3 regions of the Clostridium swellfunianum genome follow, and region 3 is predicted to be linked to each of the others. Evidence: riboswitches for the same ligand, from Rfam matches in the RefSeq annotation. Region 3 holds a riboswitch; each other region holds the start of a gene.

Region 1 (2,267 bases), 2.3 Mb from region 3:
TAAGAAGGATTAAGTTTCAGCCAGCAGAACAAAAACGATATGATATATTAGACAGCACTACTGGGCGTGGATTAACCGATACAACAAGAGGTGCTTTAGGACACTGGATATCTATAAAGGATAAAAGAATTGAGCATTATAATATTATCACTCCAAGTGTTTGGAACTGTTCGCCAACTGATTCGAATGGAGTAAAAGGCACAATCGAACAGGCCCTTATTGGAACTGAAATAATAGACGAAGAACATCCAGTTGAGATTGGAAGAATAGTGAGATCCTTTGATCCCTGTATATCTTGTGCTACACACGTTATTACTGGAACAACAAAACCAATACAAATAATTGTGTAAAGGAATAGAAGGCTGGCATTTTAATGATTCAGCCTTCTATTATATATTTTTATCTTAAATATGAAAATGGGTTAACTGGAGCACCATTTTTCCTTACTTCGAAGTGAACATGAGGACCGGTAGATCTTCCAGTATTGCCTGATTTAGCAATAATATCTCCAACAGATACTCTTTGCCCATCTTTAACAAGTAGTTTTGAATTGTGTCCATAATAAGTTTGTAGTCCGTTGCTGTGACTTATGATAACTACATTTCCATAGCCGCTTTGCCACCCGCTATAGGTTACCTTTCCATCAGCATAAGCCTTCACGTTTGTTCCTGTTGAAACTGCTATATCAATACCTTCATGCTGTTTGCCCCAACGAGCTCCATATCTAGAAGTTACAGAACCACTAACAGGCCAAATACCGCCTCTGCTTACAGTTTTAGAAGAAGCTTTTACATCTGCTTTCTTAGATTCAGCTTTTGCTTCGGTTTTTAATGCTTCTACTCCTGGAAGTATAATCTTCTGGCCTAATTTAAGCTTGTCTGGTGACCCTAAATTGTTTATTTCTAACAAATCATAAAAGTCTATTTTATATAAAGAAGCTAAGTCCCATAGGTTTTCGCCATCTTTAATCTTATATGCTATGCCATCTATAGAAGGAAATACTAACGATTGTCCTTCTTGAAGGGCTGTATTTGCACTAATTCCATTTGATACAGTAATAGTGCTGACCTTTATTGCATATGTATTTGCTACTGTTTCTACAGTGTCGCCAGCTTTTACTAAATACTCTATTAGTCTTGGTTGACTTATTTGAATATCAAAGGCTTCAGCTATTTGCTGAGAATCTAAGATTAAGGTGTCGTTATCTATTTGTTCTACTGCTGAGACAGATTCCGAGTCAGCATATACCTTTAAAGTGGTAGAGGCTACTGTAATAGAAACAGATAAAGCTATTACTGAAAGCAATGCTATTGATATTTTTCTTTTTTTCATAATTATCCTCCTCTATAACGCCTACGAGGTTAGTTGACGGGTTAGGTCATAGAGTAACCTTCATCAAATGATTCACCCCAAAATTTTAATCCCCCGTTCCATTAGATGGATTCGGCACGTATGTCAAATATTATATACAAAAGTAGACAGGCATGCAAATATAAATTTTGGTATTTATCAATTTGGCATCAAATACAAAGCTTTTAAACAACAAAAATTATAAAAATGTATAAATATATGTTTTTAAGAAAATATAACTAATGAAATACCTATATAGGAGGCAACACAATGAGCGTTACAGTTTACACAACACAAACCTGACCTTGGTGCAAGGTGGTAAAGGATTACCTAAAGTCAAACAATGTAGCTTATGAAGAAAAGGATGTTTCTAAAGATCATGATGCAGCAATGGAAATGATTAGCAAGTCTGGACAACGAGGGGTGCCTGTTGTTGATATTAATGGCAACATAGTTGTAGGTTTTGACCAAGACAGTATTGACGAATTATTAGGAATATAAATTTAAGGGAAGGCTAAATATAGGCCTTCCCTTAAATCTTCAGATAGTTTTTTGGTATTATAAAATAAAATTCTGTTCCATTTTCAAATGAGCTTGTAACTCCATAATGAAAACCATGCATTTTTAATATTTCTCTACATATTGGCAAGCCTAACCCCATACCGCCGCTTTGGGAATTTTTGTAGTATTTATTCCAAATCTCATCAAGTTCATGGGGTTTAATGCCTTCACCGTAGTCTTTTACTGATAATTTTATATTTTCGCCGTCATAGGAAGTAAATACCTCAACTTTGCCATTTTGCATACTAAACTTAATTGCATTATCTAAGAAATTATATAATACTCTTTGGAGGTACTTTAAATCTGCATAAATTTCTATAGATGGTACGTTGACTAATGTAGTTATATTTTTTTGA
Region 2 (2,267 bases), 400 kb from region 3:
AAATGTACAGTTAAAAGGATTTTAAAAGGCTTTGTAGAATTTAAATATTCAAGAGGTGAATTTATGTTTGATATGAATGTTAATATTGATGATGATATATATATTAGAAGCGTTAAAAAAGAAGATGTTGTTTCTATTCAAAAATGGATTAATAATCAAAATTACAACTTAAATGACAAAGAAAAGCCACTAGGGCTAAAAGAGATATATGAAAGATTTTTAGAGTACTATGTAAGTGAAGGAGAATTCTTTTTAAAGATAAATAAGGGTGATGCCTTAATTGGAATTTTAAAAGGAAGGATAGAATTTAAAAATCCTAATGAGGTTTGGATTTGGTATTTTTTAATAGATAAGGAATGTAGAAATAAAGGTATAGGCAGCAAAATAGTAGAAGGTGTTGAAAATTATTTTAATCAAGGTTTTGGCATATATGATTTCTACTGTGGAGTTTGCGAGCAGGATACAAAGTTTTTAAGGTTTTGGAACAAAAACGGCTATAGGCTTATGAGAATATCTAAAGGGTTCTTCAAGGTGGATGAGCAGTATAAAGATATGATGATTTTTAAAAAGGAATTATAATTTAAGGCATAATTGGAAAGTATACCCTAAAAGTTGGTAAATTATTCATCAATATGGTCAAACTTAATTGACATATAAACCTTTAATAAATTATAATGAAAATATGCTGAATCCTATTTTAGGTACGGAGGAACCGTCATATTGGGGTTAATCTGATAAATTTAAATCAGTAGGGAACCTTCACCCGAACCCGTCAGCTAACTCCGGAAGCAAGAAGGGGGGGAACACGAATGAAATTCTCTAAAACAAAACCATTTATTTTTGTTGCTACTGTGATGGCTGTCGCATTAATTTCAAAGTTCACAGCTTATGAGGTTAAAGCAGATGCAGCTGTTAAAGATCAGCCAAGTGTGGTTGTTCGTTCAGCTAGCTTAAACTCGGACAAGACTATAAAAGTTCCAGAGAGAAATGCACAAAGGGAGAACAGAGTAACCAGTACAACTAAGAAAACTACCTTAAACAGAGGTGGCAGCGGATTAAATCAGGCAGGACCAAAAGCTCCTGAAGGAAGCAACAATGTAGTAGCTTACGCTTATAAATTCTTAGGCAAGCCATACATATGGGGTGCTTCAGGACCTAATGCGTTTGATTGTTCAGGCTTTACTTCATACGTTTATAAAGCGTTTGGTGTTAGCTTGCCTCATCAGTCAGGAAGTCAGTATGGTTATGGTAAATCAGTAAGCAAAAGTAATTTAGCTCAAGGAGATTTGGTGTTTTTTAACACATACGGTTCAATATCCCACGTTGGAATTTATATTGGTGGCGGAAGATTTATTCACGCTGGAAACTCCAGAAGTGGAGTTATAGTCAGCAGTTTATCTGAAGGCTACTATGCATCTCGACTTGTAGGTGCGAAAAGAGTATTAAAATAATGGTTGGTCTCGGCAAAATTTGCCGAGTTTTTTTTATCATAAATTTGTCCTTCCATAAATAGTATTAAATATAGTATGGTTCTGTGATTTTAATGGAGGGATATAAAATGAAGTACACAAGATATGATATGAAAAGAAAAAACAACGGCAATTTAGTTTTAGGACTAGTTCTGTTTTCTACACTTGTATTTGCATTTTTAATTGGTACTGTGGTATCAAATGTTTTTCTGAAAAATTCGGCTAGAAAAGATGAGGTTATAAAGCCTCAAAATGCTGTTGATGTGGCTAATAAAACCGAAATAAAAGGCAAGGTTAAATATATAGCAGTTCAGGGCGGGAAGTTTAGAGAAGCTCCGGGAGTGGAAAAAACAAAAAATGCTTTAAGTACCTATGGAAATCCATTTACTATTCAAGATCCAGATGGGACAAGAGTGCTGCTTGGGATATATAGTGAAGAAGAAGCTTTAAGCAAAATAAAGCTTTTAACAGAAAATAATATAGATAATTCCAAAATGATATTTGAATTAGGCGGCTCAGGCGATGCTTGTGATGAGGCTATTGCTGCGGCCATAGGTGCAGAATTGGATGTGCTTTCAAAGCTGAGCGAAAAGGATGTACAGTCTGTAAATAGCAGTGAAATTAAAGAATGGCTTAAAGGCTTAAAAGATGTAGATAAAAACAGCAAAAATTTTGCTTTACTTGAAGAATTAAAGGCGCAAATTAATGGACTTCCTGAGAAGCTTGAAAAGGAGAAGGCTCCGGAGTACTATAGTTTTTTATACGGATATATGAAAAAGTTAGCTGGTAAATAAAAAA
Region 3 (2,267 bases):
TGGCATAATATTTTAATACCTATTGAAGGAACTGTCTGCCTTTTGAAAAAGCTAAAAATCAATGGATATAAGATAGTACTACTCTCTAATTTTCACCTTAAAGCATTTGAGATAGTCTACAACAGATATCCTTTTTTCAGACTTGCAGATGAAATGATTATATCCTCAAGAATAAAACTGCTAAAGCCAAACAGAGAAATTTACCAACATATGCTTAGCACACTATCTATTCTTCCAGAAGAGAGTTTATTCATAGACGACACCCTGGTTAATATCGAAGGAGCTAAAAAACTTGGTATTAACGCAGTTCAATTTATAAGTTCAGAGCAGCTTGAAATAGAGCTAATCAAACTAAATTTACTGTAATAAAAAAGGATAGATTCAGTCTATCCTTTTTTATTATTTTGAAAAAAGTCTTATGTACACACTAGAATGTAGGAATGTTATCTAGGTTATCACCTTCTCTGTCATTTGGGTTGCTTCGTAGATATTCTCTACCATTTCTTGCTTTTCCCACATTTACCCCTTGAATTATACCTTCTCTTGTCATAGTTATTGCTTCATTGATTGAATACACATTACCGTTATCAAGCATTACATCTGTTATATCTCCATCTTGATTCTTTTTTACTTTTACTATTTGTGACTTGCTATCCATATGATCTTATCCTCCTTATAACTATATATTCTTTATTTATAGTTAGTATTTACTCTATATAATTGTTTATGCATATTTGGGCAAAGTTGTACCATGATATGCCTGTCCTGCCACCTATCTTCTATAGATATACTCAAAATCCTTTGTTACAATAACAACCATCAAGCCGAATCTCCTAAAAGGAGTACGGGGGATAACTATGGGGTGAAGTTCGTAGTTTGAGCAGGGTACCTCTTACCCTAACCCGTCAACTAACCTCGGAGGCATATAGGAGGATATATCTATGATAAAATCAAAGATATTAAATGTTACTTTATTTGCTTTAGGGTTAACTCTATTCTCATCACATGTAGCCAAGGCAGCAACCTACAAGGTAGCTCCTGGCGATTCGCTTTACACAATAAGCAGAAGCTTTAATACAACAACACACGAGTTAATGACAAACAACAAATTATCAAATTCATTAATTTATCCTGGACAATTACTAAATGTTCCAGATAGAAAATATACTGTAAGAAGTGGAGATACTCTTTATTTAATTGCTAAAAAATATGGAGTAACTATAAACTCAATAAGAAATACAAATAACTACTGGAAAGATTATATATATCCTGGTCAAGTATTAGTTATACCAGGGAAAAGTTCTTTTACTGCTTCCTCTGTTAGCAAAGGCGTTGTACCTTACACCCAAAGCGACTTGGACCTTCTCGCAAGGCTAATTCAAGCAGAAGCTCAAGGTCAGTCCTATAAATCACAGGTTGCGGTAGGTGCTGTAGTTATAAACAGAGTTCAAAGTTCAGCTTGGCCAAACACTATTAGAGATGTAATCTATCAAAAATCAGGAGGCTACTATCAGTTTACTCCTGTAGTAAATGGTTGGATTAACAAGTCAGCTTCAACAACAGCTAGACAAGCTGCTCTAGATGCTTTGAGGGGTTACGACCCAACTAATGGTGCGGAATTTTACTTCGATGACAGCACAAAGAATACATGGTTATGGTCAAAGACAGTAGCGTTAAGAGATGGAAATATGGTATTTTCATATTAAAATAAAAGTGTACAACCTTTTGGGGTGTACACTTTTTGTTTTACACTTTTTTGCAAGAGTGATATACTAATACTGGAAATATTTATTTAAGGATGGGGTAGTATGAAAAATAAAAATGTTATTTGTTTAGTACAAAGTTCAATCCTGTTGGCTACTGCTATAGTTTTTCAGCTGATAGGAAGCAAAATTCCAGGAATTAACCAACTTCTTGTAGGTTCGGTTATTAACTCCGTTCTGCTTGTGGTTACATATCTTTGCGGTACATTTTATGGAACTGCAGTTGGAGTATTAACCCCATTAACAGCACTTCTAGTTGGACAACTAAAGCCAGCCATGGCACCTTTTATACCTTTTATAATGATAGGAAATTGTATTTTTGTCATCTCTTACGGACTCTTTCTTTCTAAAAGTTCCTATGGGAAATATACAGGTGTAGGCTTAGGGGCGATACTAAAATTCTTATTTTTAAGCTTATCTGCAAAAAAATTTATTTATATTTTCAAAATGAACTTTCCTGCGCCTATAGCTAAAGCTCTTGCCGTAGCTATGGGAACAACACAA

The links. Region 3 has a riboswitch for cyclic di-AMP ahead of NBE98_RS09120 (LysM peptidoglycan-binding domain-containing protein). Riboswitches for the same ligand answer to the same signal wherever they lie in the genome.
Region 1: linked by a shared signal. The riboswitch ahead of NBE98_RS20220 (M23 family metallopeptidase) and the one ahead of NBE98_RS09120 (LysM peptidoglycan-binding domain-containing protein) in region 3 are both predicted to bind cyclic di-AMP.
Region 2: linked by a shared signal. The riboswitch ahead of NBE98_RS11315 (C40 family peptidase) and the one ahead of NBE98_RS09120 (LysM peptidoglycan-binding domain-containing protein) in region 3 are both predicted to bind cyclic di-AMP.

The regions. Positions count from the first base shown of each region.
Region 1 is NZ_JAMOFV010000006.1:4,249,591-4,251,857, reverse strand. It holds gene NBE98_RS20225 (nickel-dependent hydrogenase large subunit) at 1-350, shown strand, start outside; gene NBE98_RS20220 (M23 family metallopeptidase) at 400-1,332, opposite strand; cyclic di-AMP (ydaO/yuaA leader) riboswitch at 1,336-1,459, opposite strand; gene NBE98_RS20215 (glutaredoxin family protein) at 1,666-1,851, shown strand; gene NBE98_RS20210 (sensor histidine kinase) at 1,883-2,267, opposite strand, start outside.
Region 2 is NZ_JAMOFV010000006.1:2,387,378-2,389,644, reverse strand. It holds gene NBE98_RS11320 (GNAT family N-acetyltransferase) at 64-579, shown strand; cyclic di-AMP (ydaO/yuaA leader) riboswitch at 674-806, shown strand; gene NBE98_RS11315 (C40 family peptidase) at 810-1,451, shown strand; gene NBE98_RS11310 (hypothetical protein) at 1,559-2,263, shown strand.
Region 3 is NZ_JAMOFV010000006.1:1,991,039-1,993,305, forward strand. It holds gene NBE98_RS09110 (HAD family hydrolase) at 1-366, shown strand, start outside; gene NBE98_RS09115 (DUF3892 domain-containing protein) at 428-658, opposite strand; cyclic di-AMP (ydaO/yuaA leader) riboswitch at 813-939, shown strand; gene NBE98_RS09120 (LysM peptidoglycan-binding domain-containing protein) at 942-1,706, shown strand; gene NBE98_RS09125 (ECF transporter S component) at 1,809-2,267, shown strand, end outside.